Regions from separate parts of the Henriciella sp. AS95 genome, predicted to be linked through region 2. Evidence: predicted binding sites of a transcription regulator. Region 2 holds the regulator's gene; the other holds the start of a gene.
The links. The regulator HrcA, encoded in region 2, represses chaperone genes, less so after heat shock. The targets are predictions, from matches to a motif close to GTTAGCANTCNNCNNNGNNGANTGCTAAC.

Region 1 (11,499 bases), 820 kb from region 2:
TTCTATGTCTATGATGTCGGCGACCAGCGTGAAGGCGCTGACCTTGCCTCCCACGACACACTCATCCTGCCGGGACTGCCATCCGAGCCGGAAGTCCTGGTTGGCGAAAATTCCGTCGCCTTCTGCTATGTCGAGCGCGGCATCAGCATTGTGGTCTTCCGGCAGATGTGCGCCGGCACCGACTGGAATAACAGCTTTGAAGCGATCACATTCGATGGCGGGGCGAGCTTTGTTGATCCTGCGCTTCTCGCGCAGCTTGGGCCAGGTGAACCCTATCTCTCGCCAGAGCGCCTGAAACAATTGGGGATCGATTGGCTGGGAGAGAATGCGCTGTCGAACTGGCGGGTGGAGCCGATGCCGGACATCCTGCTCCCATCAGCCTATGCAGTGTCTCAATGCGAAGAAGATACAAAACCTGTACCCGAGACCTGGAAGCCAGGCGCAGCAGATTGAGGGCGCGCGGCGCGGGCCGCTAACACTTTTACCAGGGTGACGCGTCGCTGATCGTCATCGCGTCGCGCCGATAGCCAAATGGCCCTTCGCCGCTCCAGTCCTTGCCGTTCGGGTAGCGAACTTCGACGCCTGTAAGGTCCGCAGCGGCGAACAGCTTCATATTCACGCCAAGGAGGTCTGCGCCGGGGTTCTGCGCCTTGAAGGCGGGCGCGAGTTCGAAGTGCGTCGTCGCCCCGCAGGTCTGGCAGGTGTGGACCTCGACGCCAGCATTCGGCTTGTCCTTCCGCATGAAAGCTGTTGTCTTTCCAGTCGCTGACGCCGAAGCGGACGGATAATATCCCCAGGCTGCGCCTGTCTTGCGGCAGAGGTCGCAATTGCAATCGTGAATGAAGTCTGGCGCGGTCTCGACCGTCACGGTGACGGCACCGCAGAGGCAAGTGGCTGTCATGGGGCGTATCCTTGGGCCGTCAGGCCTTTTTCACAAATTCGGTCTTGAGGCCCATCTGGCCGATGCCGTCGATCTTGCAGTCGATATCGTGGTCACCTTCGACCAGGCGGATGTTCTTCACCCGCGTGCCGACTTTCACGACACTGGATGAGCCTTTGACCTTCAGGTCTTTGATTACGGTGACGGTGTCGCCATCTTCGAGAACATTGCCATTCGCATCGCGCCAGACCTTGGCGTTTTCCGCGTCGGCGGATGGCGACCATTCATGAGCGCATTCCGGACAGACAAGAAGTGCCCCGTCTTCATAGGTGAAGGACGAATTGCACTTTGGGCAGGGGGGTAGTTCGCTCAATTTACGATCTTTGCTTCAGTTTTTTCATAGATTTCGTCGCGGGTGACGCCCGGCGCGATTTCCTTGATTTCAAGGCCGCCTTCGACAACGTCGAAGACGCCGAGATCCGTGATGATCATGTTCACGACATGCTTGCCAGTCAGCGGCAGATTGCATTCGTGAAGCAGTTTCGGCTCGCCGGACTTCGAGGTGTGGTCGGTAATGACGATGATGCGCTTGACGCCCGCGACGAGATCCATCGCCCCGCCCATGCCTTTCACCAGCTTGCCGGGGATCATCCAGTTGGCGAGGTCGCCATTCTCGGCAACTTCCATCGCGCCGAGGATCGCCATGTTGATCTTGCCGCCGCGGATCATCGCAAAGCTCATGGCGCTGTCGAAGAAGGCGGTGTGCGGCAGTTCCGTGATGGTCTGCTTGCCGGCATTGATCAGGTCGGGGTCTTCCTCGCCCTCGTAAGGGAAGGGGCCCATGCCGAGCATGCCATTCTCTGATTGCAGCGTCACCTCGACGCCGTCCGGGATGTGGTTCGCCACCAGCGTCGGAATGCCGATGCCGAGATTGACATACATCCCGTCTTCCAGCTCCTGCGCGGCGCGCTCGGCCATCTGATCTCGTGTCCAGGGCATCAGGCGGTCTCCTTCTTCCGGGTCGTGCGCTGCTCGATACGCTTTTCGAACTCGCCCTGCACCAGCCGGTGCACGAAAACGCCGGGCAGGTGAATGTGGTTCGGGTCAAGCTCGCCCGGCTCGACGATTTCCTCGACTTCCATGACGCAGACCTTGCCGCACATCGCGGCTGGCTCGTTGAAATTGCGGGCGGTCTTGCGGAAGATGGCGTTGCCCGTCGTGTCCGCCTTCCAGGCTTTCACGATGGCGAGGTCTGCGAAGATGCCTTCTTCGAGAATGTACTTCTCGCCGTGAAATTCCTTCACTTCCTTGCCTTCACCGATCTGCGTGCCATAGCCGGTCTTGGTGTAGAAGCCGGCAATGCCTGCCCCGCCGGCGCGCATGCGTTCGGCCAGCGTGCCTTGCGGGTTAAACTCCAGTTCGAGTTCGCCGCCGAGATACTGGCGCATGAATTCCTTGTTCTCGCCGACATAGGACGAGCCCATCTTCTTGACCTGCCGGCTTTCCAGCAGGACGCCGAGACCGAAGCCGTCGACGCCCGCATTATTGGAATAGACGGTCAAATCCTTGGTGCCGGCCTCGCGGATCGCGGCGATGGAAAGCTCAGGGATGCCGCAAAGGCCGAAACCGCCTGCAGCGATTGTCATGCCATCAAACAGAACGCCGTCGAGAGCGGCGGCTGCGTCTTTGTAAATCTTGCTCATGACGAGGTGTTAAAGCATGGCCAGCGCAGGGCGCAAGGGACACTTGCGTGCAGACAGATTGAACACATTCGATCTGCTTATCGCACGGCAAGCTTTGCGCGAAAAAAGGTCTGAAGCCGGGCGACCAGCGTCGTTGCCCGAGGAGCAGATGTCACATCATTCAGAGCCGTTGAGTGTCCGACAACGGAGCTTAAAGCAGGCGCATTTAGGTCGCCAAGACCTCGAAGGCGCTCGAACCTCGTCTAGCGCTTGCCGCGCATAAGGTCCGACATGTCCTTCGCGCCGATCGCTTCGTCATTACGTTTTCCGGGGAAAGCGCGTTCAAGCGCATCGCTGAGCGCGTCCTCTGCAGAGCGCTCAATGATCCCGACCTGACAGATGCGATTGCTGTCGTGATCACAGATAATGACGTATTTTGTATGCGTTATGCGCGCACTTATCTGGGAATCGTCGCTCGCGCCGGACATCGCGTGGGCCGTTTGCGGCGATAATAGCTCCTGAGATATCGTCCCGACAAACCAGGTGCCGACGTCATCGAATGAGCGGATGTCCAGTCCGGTCTTGCGGTCATGGACGATCAGTTTGCGGTCATCGAAGTCCAGTCCGATGCCGGTCGCGCCATAAGCGTGGACGAAGTCGGGTGACCGTCCCGTGGCTGCTTCCATTTCCGAGGTGGCCTTGGCCTTGGCGCCTGCGCCCTGTTTGGCGGCAATCCAGCGTATGCCGAAAATGAGCAACATCGCCACAACGCCGGCAGCAGCGTAAAAAATGATATCGGACATTGTCAGCCTTTCAATTGAACGTCAGGGGCCAGCGAATCATTTCGTAGCGTTCCTGCGATACATTATTCGCATGGCTGGAGCATCATTGAAAACGTGGATCGGGCAAGCATCGTTTTAGCCTCGATGACAAAGAAAAAGGGCGGCACACAAGGTGCCGCCCTTTCCTTATCTGGATGTGGTTGCTGAGCTTAGAAGCCCATGCCGCCCATTCCACCCATGCCGCCCATATCAGGCATTGCAGGGGCGTCGCCTTCTTTCTTCGGAGCTTCGGCAATGCCGGCTTCCGTCGTGATGAGAAGGCCAGCAACCGACGCGGCGTTCTGCAGGGCAGAGCGCACGACTTTCGCTGGGTCGATGATACCCATCTTGTACATGTCGCCATACTCTTCGGTCTGGGCGTTGAAGCCGTAGCCGCGATCTTTTTGGGCCAGGATGTTCGCAACAACCACCGAGCCTTCGAGGCCAGCATTGTTGACGATCTGACGGATCGGAGCTTCGAGGGCACGGCGGACAATGTCCACACCGGCTTGCTCGTCGGTGTTCTCGCCTTTGGTGTCGATGTGCTGTGCTGCGCGGAGGAGGGCAACGCCGCCGCCAGGGATCACGCCTTCTTCGACAGCTGCACGCGTTGCGTTCAGCGCATCGTCGACGCGGTCCTTGCGCTCTTTCACTTCGACTTCGGTCGCACCGCCGACCTTGATCACGGCAACGCCGCCAGCGAGTTTCGCCAGACGCTCTTGCAGTTTCTCACGGTCATAGTCGGAAGAGGTGTCTTCGATCTGCTTCTTGATCTGGCCGACGCGGGCTTCGATCTCGTCCTTGGTGCCAGCACCGTCGACGATGGTCGTGTTGTCCTTGTCGATTTCGACTTTCTTGGCCGTGCCAAGCATGTCGAGGGCAACGTTCTCGAGCTTGATGCCGAGGTCTTCGGAGATGACCTGGCCGCCTGTGAGAACTGCGATGTCCTGCAGCATGGCTTTGCGGCGATCGCCGAAGCCAGGTGCCTTCACAGCAGCAACCTTGAGGCCACCGCGTAGCTTGTTCACGACGAGCGTTGCGAGCGCTTCACCGTCGACATCTTCAGCGATGATGAGCAGTGGACGCTGGGACTGAACGACAGCTTCGAGGATCGGAAGCATCGGCTGGAGCGAGGAGAGTTTCTTCTCGTGCAGCAGGATGAATGGATCTTCGAGTTCGACAGACATCTTGTCCGGATTGGTCACAAAGTATGGGGACAGGTAACCACGGTCGAACTGCATGCCTTCAACGACATCGAGTTCGGTTTCGAGGGATTTGGCTTCCTCTACCGTGATGACGCCTTCATTGCCGACCTTTTCCATGGCCTTGGCAATCATGTCGCCGATTTCCTTGTCGCCATTGGCGGAGATTGAACCGACTTGCGAGATCTCGGAGTTCTCTTTGACCTTGCGCGAGTGATGCGCGAGATCGGACGTGACTTCCAGAACGGCTTTGTCGATACCGCGCTTCAGGTCCATCGGGTTCATGCCGGCGGCGACGCGCTTCATGCCTTCGCGAACGATCGACTGGGCGAGGACCGTTGCAGTCGTCGTGCCGTCACCTGCGACGTCGTTTGCCTTGGAGGCAACTTCGCGCAGCATCTGTGCGCCCATATTCTCGAACTTGTCTTCAAGCTCGATCTCTTTTGCTACGGTGACGCCGTCCTTCGTGGTGCGTGGTGCGCCGAAGGATTTCTCGATAACCACGTTGCGGCCTTTCGGGCCGAGCGTGACTTTTACGGCGTTTGCAAGCGTATCGACGCCCTTGAGCATGCGTTCGCGTGCTTCGGAGCCGAATTTTACGTGTTTAGCAGCCATGTTGCTGTCTTCCTTCCAGAATTTCGTGTTCAGGGATTTGGGGAGTGGTAAAGCTTACTTCTCGATGACGCCGAGAATGTCGCTTTCCTTCATGATCAGGAGGTCCTGGCCGTCGACTTTCACTTCGGTGCCCGACCATTTGCCGAACAGGATGCGGTCGCCCGCCTTGACGTCCATTGGGACGACTTCATTGTCATCGCCGCGTGCGCCGGTGCCGACAGCGACAACTTCGCCTTCCTGCGGCTTTTCCTTGGCGGTGTCGGGGATGATGATGCCGCCGGAGGTTTTTGCTTCTTCTTCAACGCGCTTCACGAGAACGCGGTCGTGCAGAGGACGGAATTTCATTTTCTCTCTTACCTTTTCGTTTGCCCGGTCGGGCAATGTGTTCGCTCGATTAGCACTCAAGTCAGGAGAGTGCTAACGAGGGCTCAGGTAGGGGTGTGCAGTGCCCGCGTCAACACTTCAAAATGTGAAATTGTCGCCAGTGCGCATCGTCGGGCAGGGTGCCGCCGCTCATGCCGGTCTTAGCGCTGTGCGTGAATGGCCTCGATGGTTCGAATGGCTTTCCAGGCAAGTACTTTGGCCGCGAGTTTTCCGTCGGCATTTCGCCATTCGGCTTCGACATAACCGGTTGTTCGAGACCGATTGATGACGTTCGCTTCGATGGTGATGTCGCCATGCGAGACCGGGCGGAAAAACTTGATTTGCAAATCCTGCGTGGTGAAGGCTTCGCCATCCTTGAGGGCCGAGAACATGCAGATGGAGACGACATGGTCCGACAAGGCGCCGACCCAGCCGCCGAAGGCGCGCTCAGGCTGAACGTCGTGGGAGCCATCATTCGGCCAGATATAGTGGACATATCCTGGCTCGATCTTCTTCAGCCAATGCTCCGGCATGATGCCGAGTTTCTGAAGCCCTTTCGGCTTTTGCGACCAGTTGCCGGATGTGACGCCGCCAAGAAAGCCCTGAAAGAGTGGGGAGAAATCGTCTGGATTGTACTCAACAGTCATACAAGGCGCGCTCCATTGGGCACGGGACTGTCGGTGCCGCCAAGGACGATGGCGCCGCGATCATCAGGGAAACCAAGCGTCAGAACCTGCGACATGAACTTGCCAATCTGGCGAGGCGGGAAGTTGACGACGGCCATGACCTGCCGACCGATCAACTGGTCCGGGTCATAGTGTTCGGTGATCTGGGCGGACGACTTCTTCTCTCCAACGCCGGGTCCGAAGTCGATGAGAAGGCGGATCGCCGGCTTGCGCGCGCCCTCCAGCGGTGCCGCCTCGAGCACAGTACCGACACGAATGTCGAGCTTCCGGAAAGTATCAAAATCGGTTTCCGCTTCTGGCGGATTACCGGGCAGGTCAACCTTGTGCATGTCTAAACGATCACCGATCCGCCATCGACCACGATCATCTGGCCGGCCATGTATTTGCCAGCGTCGGATGCAAGAAAGATCGCCGCCCCGGCAATATCAACCGGGTCGCCGATGCGGCGCATCGGGGTGCCGCCTTCGATGCGTTTCACATTCTCCGGATTCTCCCAGAGGGCGCGTGCAAAATCTGTCTTGATAAGGCCGGGGGCGACGCAGTTCACACGAATATTGTGCGGGCCAAGCTCGATGGCGTAGTTGCGGGCGAGCTGAAAGTCTGCCGCCTTTGAGATGTTGTAAGCGCCGATAACGGGCGAGCCTTTCAGACCACCAATTGATGAGATGATGACGATGGCGCCGTCCTTGCGCTCCTTCATCTCCGGGGCGACCATCTGGATCAGCCAGTGATTGGAGATGATGTTGTTCTGCAGGATCTTCTCGAACTTTTCGTCCTCGATCTCTTCCATCGGACCGTAATAGGGGTTGGAGGCCGCATTGCAGACCAGAATGTCGATCTTGTCGAAGGCCTTGCGTGTCTCGTCGACAAGCGTCTGAAGCTCTTCCTTTGACGAGATGTTCGCCGGGACGGAAATCGCGGTGCCATCGCCATGCTTGTCATTGATTTCCTTGGCGACGTCCTGGCACGGACCGGGTTTGCGCGAAGAGATCACGACCTTGGCGCCTTGCTCTGCCATCTCTTCGGCGATGGATTTACCGATGCCGCGTGATGAGCCGGTAATGACAGCAACTTTTCCCGATAGATCGAAAAGACTGGCCATGAGGTCCTCCGTTTATTTCACATGTGCAGTTTCTCGCCGCACCATATTCAAAACGCGCGTGCTGCCAATCCCCGCGAACCGGGTTGAGATGGAAATTTCAGCTGCGCAGGGCAGCGAAGGCAAAGAGCGCCCAGCCGGCAAGAAGAGCAAGCCCTCCAAGCGGCGTGATTGCGCCGAACCAGCGAGGCGCGCCGAGGGCCATGGAATAAAGCGTTCCGGAAAAGATGAGCGCGCCGATCACCATCACCCAGCCACCTGTGGAGAAGAGGCCGGTGCGACCGCTGAGGCCTGCAGCAAACACTGCGACAGCGTGGACGAGAAGGTAAAGCGTCGCGGTTTCCCACCAGCCGCGCGTTTCCGGCGTGAAACGACCCGACATGCCATGCGCACCAAACGCACCGAGGGCGACTCCGGTGAAGCCGAGAATTGCTCCGATAGTTGCCTGCATCTGCTCAGCCCTCCTGCGGAATTGAATAGGTCACGATGGCGTGACTGGACGTCTTGTCGGAGCCTTCGGCGCGAATGTCCACTTCGATGACGGCAAGTGTGCGACCGAGCTTCATCAGCCGACCGTCGGCGATCACGGCCTCGCCAATGCAGGGACGAAGAAAATTGATCGAGAGATTGCTCGTCACAGCCATGGGCACGATGCCGAGCTTGGTAAAGATTGCGAAATAGGCGACGCTATCGGCCATCGCCATCTGTGTGGGACCAGAAATGTAATTCCCGGGGCGCAACTGCTCGGGACCGGCCTTCATACGCAAAATTGCCCGACTATCCTCCATCGCAATGACGGTCGACCGGTTCTGCGCGCTGTTGAACGCCTCGTCCAAAAATGCATTCGCTTCATCGACGCTCACCTTTGATGTCATCGACTTTATCCTTTTCCGCGCGCCGGAGATTGATCCGGCCTCTTCTATCCGACACTCTAGGACCATGACGGGGCCCGCCAAGAGGTCACGCAGAGAGAGGAAAGCCATACATGCTCACCTGGGGCGACGAATACCCGATCCACCAGACGCCAGAGCCCGTCTGGGTCGCGGGCACTGACCGGAATTTCTATGACCGCTACTTCTTCAATGGCTATTCGAAAGACGGATCGGTCTTTTTCGGCGCGTCCTTCGGTGTCTATCCTCATCTCAATATCATGGACGGCGCATTCTCCGTCCTGAAAGATGGCGTCCAGACGTCCGTGCACCTGTCGCGCATCATGAACCATGAGCGGATGGATGTTCGCGTCGGGCCGATGAAGATCGACGTGCTTCAACCGCTTCATTCGGTGAAGATCACCCTCGACGAGGCTGAAGGCATTTCGGCAGAACTCACTTTTGAGGGCCGCCACTTCCCGGTCGAGGAGCCGCGTTTCCAACGGCGCAATGGCTCGCGCACCGTGATGGACGTGACCCGGATGACGCAGAATGGCCGCTGGACCGGCTGGATCGAAATCGATGGCGAACGGATTGATGTCGACAGCTATTACGGGACGCGAGATCGCAGTTGGGGCATTCGCCCGATCGGCGCACAGGACGCACAACCGGTCATTCCAGAGAAGCCCTTCCAGTTTTACTGGGTGTGGACGCCGTTGAACTTCCCGAGCCTGTCGCTTTACTTCCATGTGAACGAAGACGAAAAGGGCGACAGCTGGAATACGCGCTCGGTTCTCGCAATGGATGGGGCGGATGCTGACAGCCTTCTTCATCTTGATGCGCCGAAATTCACCGCCGAGTACGACGTGGGCACGCGCCGCGTCCGGAAGGGAACGCTGGCTGTTACCGATGGGCATGGGCGCGAGCACAAGGTCCATTATGAACCCATCGCGACTTTCCAGATGAAGGGCCTCGGCTACGGCCATCCGCAATGGGCTCATGGCGTCTACAAGGGCGAATACGCAATCGAGCGAGAAGACTTCAAACCGGACGTCATGCCATGGAACCAGCCAGATAATCTTCATGTCCAGGCGATCAGCAAGGTTCGTCACGAAGGCCCAGGCGGACTTTCGTCAGAAGGTATAGGGGCCCTGGAACAGCTCTTCATCGGCCCCCATGAGCCATCAGGATGGAAGGATGTCCTTGATGCTTGACCGGCGCGGCGTTCTTCTTGGCCTGTCAGGCGGCCTTCTCGCCGCTTGTACGACCACCGGACGCCCGACGATTTCCGGCTATGAAGCCAGCGCGGCGCCGTTTTACCCGGTCGATGTGCGGCCAGAGCGGATCAAGGAAATTGTGGTCGGGCTTCGTCCCGGCCGCGATGGTGGTTTCAGGCTGGAAGCTGAGCCATTCGGCGACAAGATTTTGGTCCACAATTACGGCCATGAAGGCGATGGGGTCACCTTGTCCTGGGGCTGCGGGACATTGGCGTCTGAACTGGTTGCGCACACTGGGGCCGACGACGTTGCTATTGTCGGTGCGGGCGCGCAAGGCCTGACAACGGCGCTCATCCTGTCGCGGATGGGCAAGCGCGTGACGGTCTATGCCGACAAGTTCCACCCATACGTGACATCTAATGTGGCAGGGGCGCTGATCCTGACAGCGGCGTCCTATGGCGATGTTCCGATCGACACGGTTGCGCGGGTGAATGCACTCGCACGGACGGGTTTCGACCAATACGAAAACCAGCCTGGAACAGGCGTAACGCGGGTCAGACATCATTATCTTCAGCGACGTCGGCAAGACCAGGCTGAACCGGGCGAGAAGACGCTGTTCGGCTGCCCGTTCAATTCGGTCACGCATCCAACAATGATCGATATGAGCCTCTACCTGCCATATCTCATGAAGCAGGCGCGGGATCTGGGCGCGATATTCTACACCAAGCGGTTTGAGAGCCCGACAGAATTGAGTGCGCTTAGCCAGCCGGTCATCGTAAATTGTACCGGCCTGGGGGCAGGTGCGCTGTTTGGTGACGAAGCGGTGCACCCGGTTTGGGGACAGCTGGTCCGTCTGCATCCACAGCCTGAGATCGACTATTCCTACGTTGCGCACGCTGGAGACGGACAGCTTTACATGTTCCCGCGCGAAACAAGCATCGTGCTCGGCGGGTCTCGCCGACGGGATGTGTGGTCGTTGGAGCCTGATCCGACTGAAACACAACGTCTTCTTTATCAACATGGAAAACTGGCCGAGCGCGCCCGGCGTATCGTGTCGATGAAGGTGGCCGCATGACAGAGCAGGATCTTGCCGCGAAATTCGCCGCCTACGCAGAAGGTCAGATCCCGGGCGCGCGCAATCTTCGTGTGACGGCAATCAACCGCATTCACGGTGGCGCGAGCCGCCAGACCTATTCCATAGACATCGCTTATGAAGACGCGACAGGGCCAAAGGTCAAAGGCGTCATCCTGCGGCGTGATCCGCCGGACAGCTTGATTGATACCGAACGCCGCGTCGAATTTGCTGCTATACGGTCGGCCTTTGGCAAAGCCGACATTCCGGTGCCCGAAGCACTATTCCTGGAAACCGACTCCGATGTGCTTGGCGCGCCCTTTTTTGTCATGGGACGCCTTGAGGGCGGAACGCCGCTCAATCCGTTCAAGATCGAAGAGGCAGATCCGCATGGTGCGGCGCTTGGCCGTGATTTCTTTCGATATCTGGGCGCCATTGCGTCTCTTGATATTGAAGCCGCGCCGATCTGTCGGGAGATCGACACCCCTGCGCCCGATGCATGTTGGAAAAGAGAGCTGGATTACTGGGCCAAGGAAATCCGCGAAAATGCCCGCGAGCCTCAGCCCGTCGCTGAAGCGGCGATCCGTTATCTGCGGGCCAATCCGCCGCCTGCAGCGCAAAAGTTGTCTCTGGTGCACGGCGACTACAGGACGGGCAATTACCTACAGGACGGGGAAGGGCACATCACTGCCATCCTGGATTGGGAGATGGCCCATTTAGGCGACCCGTACGAAGACCTCGCATGGGCGACAGACTTGCTTTGGTGCGGCAATGACACCGAGCGTGCTGCTGGTCTGCTGCCGTGGCCAGAAGCAATTGCCATCTGGCAGGATGCATCCGGATGTAAGTTTGATCCGGCCGCATTTGAATGGTGGAGTCTTTTTGCCCATCTCAAGGGCCTTGGAATCTGGATCAGCTCGGCAAGGGCTTTCGCCGACGCCAGGAATGATGATCCCATCCTCGCTTTTTCAGGCTGGTTTACCCATTGTGCCC
Region 2 (11,499 bases):
ACTGAAAAAGACTAGGGCGAAAGCTCTGCGGCGATGCGGTCTGCCAGCAGGCGGCCTTCGGCGGTGAGGGCGATCCTGTCGCCGATCGTCCTGATCAAACCGCTCGAGCGCAGCGTCGCGACGGTTTCCTCATCGAGCGGCACGCCGCCGATTGCCTCTATCCGCGCCATCTCGATGCCCTCTGAGGGGCGCAGGCCCATTGCGAGGAGTTCTCGAACATTGTCGATGTCGCTGAGCGGGTCGTGGGCCGGAGGGCTTTCTATTGAAGTCATATAGTCGGCAGGCTTTGGCGCCGCATGCGTGGCGACCCGATGGCCATCTATGGTCAGCCGCCCATGCGCACCGGGGCCGAGGCCGATCCAGTCGCCGCCGCGCCAATAGGTTAGATTGTGCTTCGACTGTGTGTCGGCGGACTGGGCGTGGTTCGAGACTTCATAAGCGGGCAGAGCGTGGGCTTCGGTGATCTGCTGCGTCAGCTCATAGAGATCCGCCTGGTCATCATCCTCCATCGGGACAAGTTCGCCGCGCGCAGCGCGCTTGCCGAAGGCGGTGCGTTCCTCAATGGTGAGTTCGTACAGAGACAGGTGCGGCGCGCCGAGGGAGAGGGCATCGGTAAGTTCGGCTTCCCAGCTTTCGGCGGACTGGCCCGGGCGGGCGTAGATGAGATCGATGGAATGGTTCGGGAAGGGCCCGGCGGCGCGTTCGACGGCTTTGCGGGCGCTGGCCGCGTCATGGTCCCGGCCGAGAAAAGCAAGCGCGTCGTCGTCGAGAGACTGGAGGCCGATTGAGAGGCGATTCACGCCGGCTGCTGCCCAGGCTTCGAGGTCGGCACTGATCACATCATTCGGGTTGGCTTCGAGCGTGATCTCCGCGCCAGGGGCGAGGCCGAAGCTGCGCTCGGCGAGTTCGACCAGCAGCGCGATATCGCCAGCGGCCATCAGAGAGGGCGTGCCACCTCCGAAATAGACCGAGCCGAGAGGAGGGTGATCCGGCAGGTCATCGGCATGGCGGGCAAGGTCGCGTGCGATGGCGTCCAAAAGCGGGCGGTTGTCGCGGTCTTTCGCGGCATAGACGTTGAAGTCGCAATAGGGGCAGATCTTTGAGCAATACGGCCAGTGGATGTAGAGGCCGAAGCCGTAATCCGGCCCAAAGGGCAGGGCAGCGCTCATGGGAGCAGGGCGGCTTTCAGCTTCCGGAATGCGTCGGCGCGGTGGCTCATGGCGTGCTTCTTCGCCGGGTCCATCTCGCCAAAGGTTTCTGTCTCTCCGTTTGCGACGAAGACCGGGTCATAGCCGAAACCCTTGTCGCCGCGTGGGGGCCAGACAAGCGTGCCGTCCACGCTGCCTTCGAAGACTTCCTCATGACCGTCCGGCCAGACGACAGCGAGCGTGGAGACAAAGCGGGCGCTGCGATCCTGGGCATCCATGTCCTGAAGCAGGTCTTCCACCTTCTGCATGGCGACGTAGAAATCGCGCGGCTCACCAGCCCAGATGGCCGTGTGGACGCCGGGCATGCCGCCAAGGGCGGTGACTTCCAGGCCGCTATCATCTGACAGGGCGGGTGCGCCAGTCGCTTCGCAGGCGGCGCGGGCCTTGATCAGTGCGTTACCGGAAAATGTCAGCTCGGTTTCGTCCGGCTCGGGAAGATCAAGCTCGATGGCGGATACAACCTCCATCCCAACAGGCTCGAACAAGTCCTTGAGCTCTCTCACTTTTCCCTTGTTGTGGGTGGCGGCAACCAATCGGCCTTTTCCAAGTGTGCGAGTCATGACTGAATGTGCCTTCCATCTTGCATTCTTGATGAATAGTATTATCGTTTAACGGTAAATTACCGGTTTCGGCTTACGGATACCGGCTTCGTACCTAAGGATTGACCGAACGTATATGAGTGTCCGCCAGCAAAACTCCATGGCAGCTTTCCTGTCCATGCTGATGCAAGTGATCATCTGGATCGCTGTCATCGCCGGCATTATTGCGTTTCTCCTGATCAGTGCGGGCCTCATTGGAAGCCTGAATGGCGGCGCGGTGAAAGTGCCCGGCATGGAGACCTATGTCGAGGATGTGAAACCCGGTCAATTCGTAGCGGGCCTTGCAGGACTCGTCGTATTTGCGCCAGGCATCATCTATGTCTGCATGCAGCTCAAGGCGATCCTGAACACGCTCGCCGACGGGGACCCGTTTGTGCCCGACAATGGCCCGCGCCTGACCCGTATCGCGGTCGCCATCGGCGCGGTGGAACTGGGGCGGTACGTAACAGTTATTCTGCTCAATGCATTTGTGGATCTTGGCTCCGACCAGCCCGTGCGGCTGAGCATAAACCTTGCAGCATGGGCTGCAGTGGTAGCGCTTTTCATCCTGGCGCAGGTCTTCCGAGAAGGAAGCCGCCTGCGTGAGGAAGAGAAGATGACGATTTAGGAGGCCGAGAACAGATATGGCCATTCGTGTAACTCTCGACCGCGTTCTCCTGGAGCGGCGCATGTCCCTGACCGAGCTGTCAGACCGTGTAGGCGTAACGCTCGCGAACCTCTCCATTCTGAAAACCGGCAAGGCAAAAGCCGTCCGTTTCTCCACACTGGAATCGCTCTGCCGCGAGCTCGATTGCCAGCCAGGTGACATTCTCGTCTTCGATGAAGAAGAAGACGGGACAGCGGCGAAGGATGATGAAGCGGCGGCTTAGCGTGGTTCACGGGTGGCGCGCTTCGACCTCGTAGCCACATACATGATGGCGAATCGTAAGAACGGGACGATCTACACCGGATCGACGTCTGACCTATGGACACGGATTGGCCAGCATAAGTCGGGGCATGGGTCGGCTTTCACTGCGAAGTATGGTTGTCACAAGCTCGTCTGGTGCGAATTTCATGATGGCATTGCCGAAGCCAATCATCGCGAGCGCAGGATCAAGACCTGGCCGCGCCAATGGAAAATCAATCTGATCGAAGAGGCTAATCCTGACTGGAAGGACCTGACGATGACGCTTCCATTCAGGTGAAACGTGTTATGCGCCTTGCCACGGCTTGTCCGTGGCACCCATCTCCTGCCACCGCTTATTGTGTTAGATTCGATGATGGGCCCCACGGACAAGCCGTGGGGAAGCAACCGTCGGCTTGGTACTTCGTTGAACACACACGAAGCCAAGCCTTGGAGATACGAAGCGAATGAAAAAATCAGTCTCAGGCTGTTCGATTGCCTTGCTCTACGCGTTATCGCTCGCCGCCTGCACGGGCAGTGACCGCGAGGCGGGTGAGTTCAAGAATGACTGGCTTGGCAATGAGATCAAGATTGACCGGCTGGCCGATCCGAAAGTGCGGGGCATTACCTGCCACATCGCCTATTTCGACCGCGGCGTCTGGGACCGGATCGGCAAGGGTAACTGGTTCGAGGACCCGTCAAACTCTTCGATTTCGTGCGTGCGGACAGGGCCGGTTGTCATCGGAAAGATCGATCTTGATCGCTCCGGCGAGGAAGTCTGGGACCGGGGTCGTTCGCTGATCTTCAAGCAGCTTGCCGTGCGCCGCATCTACGATCCGGCCAGCGATTCGATGATGTACGTCTCGTTCTCACGCAAACCTGTCGATGGCTCAGCCAAGATGAGCCTGTCGACCATATCGCTTTGGGACGGCGAGGTGACATGGGAAGGGCGCGAGAAGCCGGAGCCGCGCGATTAGGGGTATGTGCGTATCGACCTCTGGCTGCCCTTCGCCCAAGGGCGTGACATGACATACCAAGTCCGTTCCGCCGAGGAGCGCCGCCGCGCCATTCAGGAGAATGCTGCGCGTCTCGGCATAGACGACGCTTTCATCTCATTGCTGGTCGAGACCTTCTATGCACGGATTCGGGCGCATCCGCGTCTCGGGCCGATCTTCAATGGCGAGGTGGATGACTGGCCCGAACACCTGGCCAAGCTGAAGGATTTCTGGGCGTCGGTCGCACTGAATGCCGGACGCTATTCCGGAAAGCCGGTGCCGGCGCATATGAAGCTGGACGGCATAAGCCGCGAGGATTTCGGGCTATGGCTTGGGCTTTTTCGCCGGACGCTGGAAGAGATCGCGCCCGGCGAGGAGACGGTGGACTATTTCATGCAGCGGGCCGAACGGATCGCGCAGAGCCTGCAGCTTGCCATGTACGGGCTGGAGAGCTTCGGGGGCAGTGTTAACCGGCCGGTGACCGAATAGCTGCGGCGCACGCTAGCAGGCTCGACGCCTATGCCTCTTTGAGTTCTTCCGGACCGAGCTCCGGTTTTATCGGGCTCAACCCAACAGCTCTGACAACAGTCCACGACACGAACGTCATCCAGCCTGCGGGAACGACGGAGAGAAATGCAAATACCAAGCCCTGCTCGAAGAAAAATGAGGCATCAGGAGACGTTTGAAACAACACGCATGCGATCGTGCCAAGCCAAACGACTATTGCGGACACGATCACGATTTGAGCGGTTTTCCTCTGCGTCTTGGTTTGTAATTGCAGAAACAGGAAATAGCCCAGACTGACAGCAATCGTGCTGGGCAAGCCAGTTATATACCAAAAACTACGGACATATTCCCAATCTTCAGGGGAGGAAAAGCCATACTCTTTGCTAAGCCAAAGGATCCACACCGAGTAAATTGGCGTCAGCGGGCCAGCCATGATCCAGGCAATCACGGCGAAGGGCGCTGAACGAAATCTAAATCTCCATTCGGTCATGTGAATGTTGGCGTCCTACGGCTTCGTGGTGAGCTAACGCTAAGGTAGGGCCGTATGGGTGCATAAGTCGAGTGGCGGGACTAGCCGATTGCCTTTTTCTGCGCTTCGAACAACTCGTTGCAGCCTTTTTCAGCGAGCTTCAGCAGTTCCTCGACTTCGGGCCGCGTCATCGGGCGTTCTTCGCCGGTGCCCTGGATCTCAATGAAGCCGCCATCTGAGCTCATCACGACATTCATGTCGCCTTCGCCGCCGGAGTCTTCGGGGTAGTCGAGGTCGAGGACCGGGTGGTCCTTGAAAAGGCCGACCGAGATGGCCGCGGCCTGTTTCTGGATCGGGTCGGTCTTGATGACGCCTTCTTCGCGCATGTATTTCAGCGCCAGCGCCATGGCGACAAAGCCGCCTGTGATCGAGGCCGTACGCGTGCCGCCATCGGCCTGGATGACGTCGCAGTCGATGGTGAGCTGGTTCTCTCCAAGGGCCGTGAGATCGACGACAGAGCGCAGCGAGCGGCCGATCAGGCGCTGGATTTCCTGCGTGCGGCCAGACTGCTTGCCGGCCGTGGCTTCGCGGCGGCCGCGTGTGTGTGTGGCGCGGGGCAGCATGCCATACTCGCCGGTGACCCAGCCCTTACCCTGTCCGCGCAGCCATGGCGGGACATTGTCCTGCCAGCTGGCGGTGCACAAAACATGGGTATGGCCAAACTTCGCCAGGCAGGAGCCTTCGGCGTAGCGGGTCACATTGGTCTCAAGCACAATATCGCGAAGCTGGTCAGCAGCGCGGCCGGATGGGCGCACGAGTGTCGTCATGGGGCATCTCCTTTTCTCACCGGGGGGTGAAGCGATTCCAGAGTGCCTTGTCCACCCGCATTTATGGCTGCAGCTGATTTTGCCTGTTCGGTCCGGGTGATGTCGAAGGTCCAGATCAGCAGCGCGGCGAGCGTATAGGCAATAACCGGGACACCGACGAAGACGAGCATCAGCCCGAGCACTGCGCCGTCGGAGTTCTCGCCGCCGGGGACAAAGCCGACAACGAGGCCCAGCAGGATGTAGGGGATGCCGATCGCGAAGCTCGCGCCGATCTTGTAGGCGGTCGACATCATCGAATAGTAGAGCCCGGCCCGGTTCTGCCCGCCGCGCACCTGCTCGGCCTCGACCAGGTCTGCCATCATGGAGCGTAGCAGGATGAAGGGCGACCCATAGCCGAGGCCCGAAACGACCACCGCAAAGACGAGCGGGATCAGACCGCCTCCCATCAGCGCGAAAACGAGATACAGGCTGAATGTGGCCGCAGACCACAGGCAGACGGTGCGCACGGCGATGTATTTCTCGGAGCGCTTCGACACCCACACCCAGAAGGGCATGGCTGCGAAGCCTGCAATGAAGTGGCACATGAGGACGAGGGGGGCGAGGTCGATGACGCCAAATCCCCACTCTGCCGCAAAGAGGAATGTGCCGGCGGTTCCGGCGATGGCGATGCCGATGCAGATTTCCGCCAGCAGCAGCCGCCACAGAGATTGCTGTCGCAGGGCGGTCATGATCGCGCGGGGGCTGAAATCGGCCTTGGGGGCATCGGCGTCGACCTTGGCATCCGGCACGCGCCACACGGCCAGCGTGATCGTGATGGGTAGGGCAATGACCAGGAACCAGCCCATCACCGAAATCTGCTCGGCGCGGGATACATCGCCTGCGCGCGCCAGGATGGTCGGTAGCGCCAGCATGACCAGCATGGTGCCGACGGTGAAAAGCTCTCGCCACATGAAGAGACGGGAGCGCTCATCATAGGAGGTCGCGATGTAAGGCGCCCAGGCCTGATGAGGCGTGAGGATCATGGTCGCGCCGATGTAGAAGAAGAACATCACGGCGGCGAGATAGAGCGGCGAGACGGGTGGGCCGACCGGATTATAGATGAGCCAGACGGCGGGCAGGACAATGGGAACGGCCAGGATGAGCCAGTGCTTCACCTTGCCGGAGCGCGTCGGTTTGGTATCGACCAGCCAGCCCATGACAGGGTCCGACACCAGGTCCCAGAAGCGCAGCAGCATGAAGATCAGGCCAACGAGCGCGGTGCCGAGCCCCATCTGTTCGGCATAGAAAGGCGCGATGAACACCGCCATCGGAAGGCTGACGGCCCCGAATGGAATTCCGACTGAACCGTATGCGATGACTTGCGAAAGGGGCAGTTTTGCTGGCACGGTCGTCATATAGTCCAGACAAGCTGATTTCCACGCTTGGTCCAAGTAAAAACGCCCTATTGAAACTATAGATTGCAATCCATATTGATTCCCGCGAGATGAGCGATAAAGCCCCCCACACCGGCCTTCTGCAAAGCCTTGATGCACGCTCGCGGCTGATCTTTCGCGAGATTGTGGAGACGTATCTGCAGACCGGTGAGCCGGTCGGGTCCCGTACGCTGTCAAAGGGGACGATTGGCCTGTCACCGGCTTCGATCCGCAATGTGATGTCGGACCTCACCGATCTGGGGCTTCTCGATAGTCCGCACATTTCAGCCGGGCGGATGCCGACCCATATCGGGCTCAGGCTGTTTGTGGATGGCTTTCTTGAAATGGGTGAGCCGACGGAGGCTGACCGGTCCGAGATTGAGGATCGGCTGCGCGCCAGTGGCCGCGATATGCAGGGCGTGCTGAAAGAGGCGTCATCCTTGCTGTCGGGGCTAGCGGGCGGGGCAGGGCTTGTGTCTTCGCCAACGCGGGAACGGCCGGTCCGTCATGTCGAGTTTGTGCCGCTAGCGACAGGCGAGGCCCTGTGCATTCTTGTTGATGAAGCGGGCGATGTAGAGAACCGGCTGGTCAAAATCCCTCCCGGGCTGCCGGCAACGACGCTCATCGAGGCTGGTAATTACCTCGCCGCCCGTATGAAAGGCCGCACGCTTCGCGAGGCCGCGCAGGCGGTTCGCGAAGAAATCAGTGAGCGGCGCGCGCAGCTGGACCAGGCGGCGACAAGTCTTGTCGAGCAGGGCCTCGCCGAATGGGGCGGGCAGGTGCCTGGTGAGGAGCGAGCGCTGATCGTGCATGGCCGCGCAAACCTTCTGGCCGATGCGCAGGCGGCCGAGAACATGGAACAGGTGCGCCAGCTGTTCGACATATTGGAACGCCAGCAGAGTATGCTGGACGTTCTGGATTCAACGCGGGAAGCTGAAGGCGTCAGGCTTTTTATCGGTTCGGAGAACAGGCTTTTTCCGTTGTCGGGTTCAAGCCTGATTGTTGCTCCCTATATGAACGCATCAAGACAGGTTATTGGCGCGCTCGGCGTGATCGGTCCGACCCGTCTCAATTATGCCCGTGTTATTCCGATGGTGGATTATACGGCGCGTGTGGTCGGGCAGATTCTTGGCGAGCGGCAACAGAGCTAGAAGAGTGAATAACTATGAGTGATGACCAGAAAAGACCGCCAGAGGCTGTAGAAACCGAGACGCTGGATGCGGGGTCTCCTGAATCCGAAGCGCTGGAAGAGGCCGCGACTGCAGAAGACGCAGCGGCTGAGATTGAAACGCGTATGGCCGAACTCGAAGGCGAGGTTGCCATCGCAAAGGACCAGTTGTTGCGCACGCTCGCCGAGGCTGAAAACGTCCGCAAGCGCGCTGCCAAGGAAGTCGCTGATGCGCGCGTCTATGCCGTTGAGAAGTTTGCCGCAGACCTGCTGAACGTGTCCGACAATCTTGCACGGGCACTCGGCGCCCTGCCGGATGATGAGCGCGAGGCGCTGACGGAGGCCGGACAGAACCTGCTCGGCGGCATCGAGATGACGCAGAAGGAGCTGCACACAGTGCTCGCACGCCACGGCGTGACGGCGATCGATGCAGCGCCGGGTGCGACCTTCGACCCGAACATGCACCAGGCGGTCAGCCAGATCCCGTCCGAGCACGCCGCCGGCACGATCGCGGAAACCTTCCAGTCTGGCTGGAAGATCGGCGAACGGACGCTGAGAGCGGCGATGGTTGCGGTGAGCGCGGGCAAGACGAACTAGGCTGCTGCGTCGGCTGGCGCATAAATCAACCTTAAATTTTAGCGGTTTGTTGATGGAAACTGGCTAGGCGAGTTCTGCGCGAGCGGAGCGAAGCCTCATGTCAGTTTCGAAGGCTAAAACCAGACGTCGACTGTTTTATTCGGCGGTCATCATCGCGCTTGCGATGCTGGCTTTTGGAGAGATTTACAGCGCAATTCGCTTTCGGCGGGTTTTCCTGATTATGCCTTATCTGGAAATACTCGCGAACAGAGCGTTTGTGGCGCTGATCTGGAGCATGGCGCTCGTCTGGATCGGCCGGCGGTTTGGCGGCAGTCTGCGTTTCGTATGGATCGCCGCCCTGACCGCACCGATCACGTACAGATTCTTGGCGACGCTGATCACTGATCTGGTTTTGCTACCATTGAGTGTTGTGCTGCGTGGGAGCCGCGCGGCTTTTCGCGGCATACCATTGGACCGAATCTTTGACGGGTTCATTTTTCGCCAGTACTGGATGCTCCCGATCACAACGATTGTGATGGTGCTTTTCACAGCGAGCCTTCTCTATTGCGCTTCAGCCTATTTCCGGATCTTCGACGCGGAGGAGCCTGGGGCGACAGAAAAACTTACGACTTCGAATCAGGCCGCAGGCCTGTTCCGCGATCCTGATACAACGGTGCTTCCTGCGGCAGTGCTCTCCTGTGTCGCCAATCCTGTAACGCTTTTCAGCTTCGGTGTGCTTCTTGTGATGGCGGACGGACGCGACACGTTGGGCATCGGTCGAGCGGGCAGTACGACAGCGATAGGCGTTTTGGCGGCCTATCTGGTGGCATATGCAGTCTTTTATTCCTGGCTTGGGCCGCGGGTCAGCAATTTCTGGATAATGCTGGCAAAGGGACTGGTCGTTGCGGTCGGCTTCTTTCCGGTCGCCGTATTATGCGGCGCGGCTCTGACAAGTCTGATCCGTTTCGGTAGCGTCAGCGATGGCGTGGCATTTCTGGCCTTTTTCGCAGGGGCGTTTGGCGGCCTTCCAATTCTGGCCGCGTCGCTTGTCGGGATCCTCATCACACGGTTCTTCGTATACGGCTGGAAAGATGGTTCGGACAAATCGGCAGACCCCTCCGACAGCGAAGCGGTGTCCGTATCATGACCGAGACTGCGCCGATGCTGCGGACCCGGAAGTACCGCTTTCTGATGCTGATGCTCGCCTGGTTTGCGATCGGTCCGCTCAATCCACTGCCGGCTCTGGCAGAGGCGCTGCAGATCACCGACCTAGATAGATCGCAGCTCGCCTGGCTGATCCTGCCGCCAAGCATCATGTACGGCACTGTCCTGTTTTGCCGCCTCATATCCTCGCCCGTCATGCAAGCGACTGAGCTGCGGCTGCTTACATTTTCGCTGTGGGTGGGCGGCGCTTTCCTAATGATTGTCGTATTCAGCCTTGGGCTGCTCATCCTGCTGCCACAGGCATGGGTTGAAGCGCTCGTCTGCGGAATTCCGTCAATGCTCTGGGGCTACCTGATCATCCGGTACGGCGTTCTTGAGTGGAAGCCAATTGGCGCTGAGATTGGCGCACAATCCGTTTGATCAGCTAGTTCCTTCGCGAGTTGGTCTGCCTACCGCTCCACCAGTTCCACACGTCTGTTCTTCTCTCTGCCGGCGTCGCCGGAGTTGGAGAAAACCGGAGACAGCGGGCCGACGCCGTGGGGCTCGAGGCGGTCAGAGGCGATGTCATAGTCCTGTTTGAGGGCGTCTGCGACGGCCATGGCGCGGTCTGAGGAGAGTTTGCTGTTATAGGCAAACGTCCCTTTGGAGTCGGTGTGGCCGACGACGTAGAAGCTCTTGTCCGGATTGGCATTGAGATATTGCGCGATGGCGTCGAGAGCCGGTTTGGATTCGGCTTTCAGGGTTGCCTTGTCGAAATCGAAGACGATGCCGTCGAGCACGACCCGGCCATATTCCTCAATGTCAGAGCCCATGGCTTCGGCATCGACAACGACCAGACCTGTCTCGGCCGCTTCGACTTCCACGATGTCGATCAGTGTGCCGACATACGCCTCAGCATGCTGTTCTACCGTGATCACGACATAGGCGGTCCCTTCGGCGCGGTCCTTCTTCGCGACGATGCTGCCAGCCCCGCCGGAGGTCGATGTGCCGGCCTTCATCGTGTTGGCTTCGCCGCCCTTGCTCAGGGGATCGAGGATAAAATACACCTCCTGCCAGGTGCGCGAGCCGACATCACTGCCGCGCCGGTCCGCCGACATGCCCTTGCCGAGAATCTCGAAGTCCTCAGCTTCCAGCGCATCGAGATAGTTCTTGTAGATTTCAGACCAGGTGCGGTCGGTCCCTTCATATTTGTAGAAGGTGCGCGTCAGCCGGCCTTCGGTCTCGATGAGGTCGTCGATGCGCCGGTAGCCGGTCACCGGTCCGACCGGCACCGTATAGGGCTGGTAATTCTCGATGTGCTGCCAGGCGATCACCTGGCCTGGATAGCGCTCGAACATTGGATGTTCGACGGCGCCGTCAATATCCTGAGCGACCGTGATGGCTGGCGTTATAGCGACTGAAGCTGCCAGAATGGCAGCGCGAAAAAGCTTGATCATTGCGTCCTCCCACAGAACTGGCGCCCATATAAGTATGGTTAACGGTTTATGACCATAGGTGAGGCCATAAAAACTCGTGGTGTTGACCTGACCGAGCGGCCGATAGGGACGAGTCCTTATTGCACACTGGAATTACAGCGATTTCACGCAGTGACCTCACCGAAATGTGAGCCAGCCTCTTGAGCCTGCGCATCGCCTTCCCATATCGCAGCAGTAAGACGCGTCTGCCCCTGCAGGCGCACAGTTCACAATCCA

Region 1: groES (co-chaperone GroES) is a predicted target of HrcA. The motif match lies at 5,594-5,622, and genes of this name have one in related genera.

What each region holds. Positions count from the first base shown of each region.
Region 1 is NZ_JBBMQM010000001.1:2,501,747-2,513,245, reverse strand. It holds gene WNY37_RS12425 (hypothetical protein) at 1-453, shown strand, start outside; gene WNY37_RS12420 (aldehyde-activating protein) at 482-901, opposite strand; gene WNY37_RS12415 (zinc ribbon domain-containing protein YjdM) at 921-1,253, opposite strand; gene WNY37_RS12410 (CoA transferase subunit B) at 1,250-1,879, opposite strand; gene WNY37_RS12405 (CoA transferase subunit A) at 1,879-2,583, opposite strand; gene WNY37_RS12400 (hypothetical protein) at 2,826-3,365, opposite strand; gene groL (chaperonin GroEL) at 3,554-5,200, opposite strand; gene groES (co-chaperone GroES) at 5,255-5,545, opposite strand; gene WNY37_RS12385 (PaaI family thioesterase) at 5,725-6,210, opposite strand; gene WNY37_RS12380 (tRNA-binding protein) at 6,207-6,578, opposite strand; gene WNY37_RS12375 (SDR family oxidoreductase) at 6,581-7,351, opposite strand; gene WNY37_RS12370 (DUF423 domain-containing protein) at 7,449-7,799, opposite strand; gene WNY37_RS12365 (PaaI family thioesterase) at 7,804-8,223, opposite strand; gene WNY37_RS12360 (hypothetical protein) at 8,334-9,431, shown strand; gene WNY37_RS12355 (FAD-dependent oxidoreductase) at 9,415-10,509, shown strand; gene WNY37_RS12350 (phosphotransferase family protein) at 10,506-11,499, shown strand, end outside.
Region 2 is NZ_JBBMQM010000001.1:3,322,780-3,334,278, reverse strand. It holds gene WNY37_RS15950 (SDR family oxidoreductase) at 1-15, shown strand, start outside; gene hemW (radical SAM family heme chaperone HemW) at 12-1,169, opposite strand; gene rdgB (RdgB/HAM1 family non-canonical purine NTP pyrophosphatase) at 1,166-1,768, opposite strand; gene WNY37_RS15935 (DUF2975 domain-containing protein) at 1,908-2,414, shown strand; gene WNY37_RS15930 (helix-turn-helix transcriptional regulator) at 2,431-2,676, shown strand; gene WNY37_RS15925 (GIY-YIG nuclease family protein) at 2,719-2,991, shown strand; gene WNY37_RS15920 (CreA family protein) at 3,158-3,667, shown strand; gene WNY37_RS15915 (group III truncated hemoglobin) at 3,716-4,174, shown strand; gene WNY37_RS15910 (hypothetical protein) at 4,203-4,682, opposite strand; gene rph (ribonuclease PH) at 4,763-5,488, opposite strand; gene WNY37_RS15900 (MFS transporter) at 5,485-6,918, opposite strand; gene hrcA (heat-inducible transcriptional repressor HrcA) at 6,972-8,051, shown strand; gene WNY37_RS15890 (nucleotide exchange factor GrpE) at 8,066-8,665, shown strand; gene WNY37_RS15885 (hypothetical protein) at 8,763-9,791, shown strand; gene WNY37_RS15880 (hypothetical protein) at 9,788-10,228, shown strand; gene WNY37_RS15875 (OmpA family protein) at 10,258-11,244, opposite strand.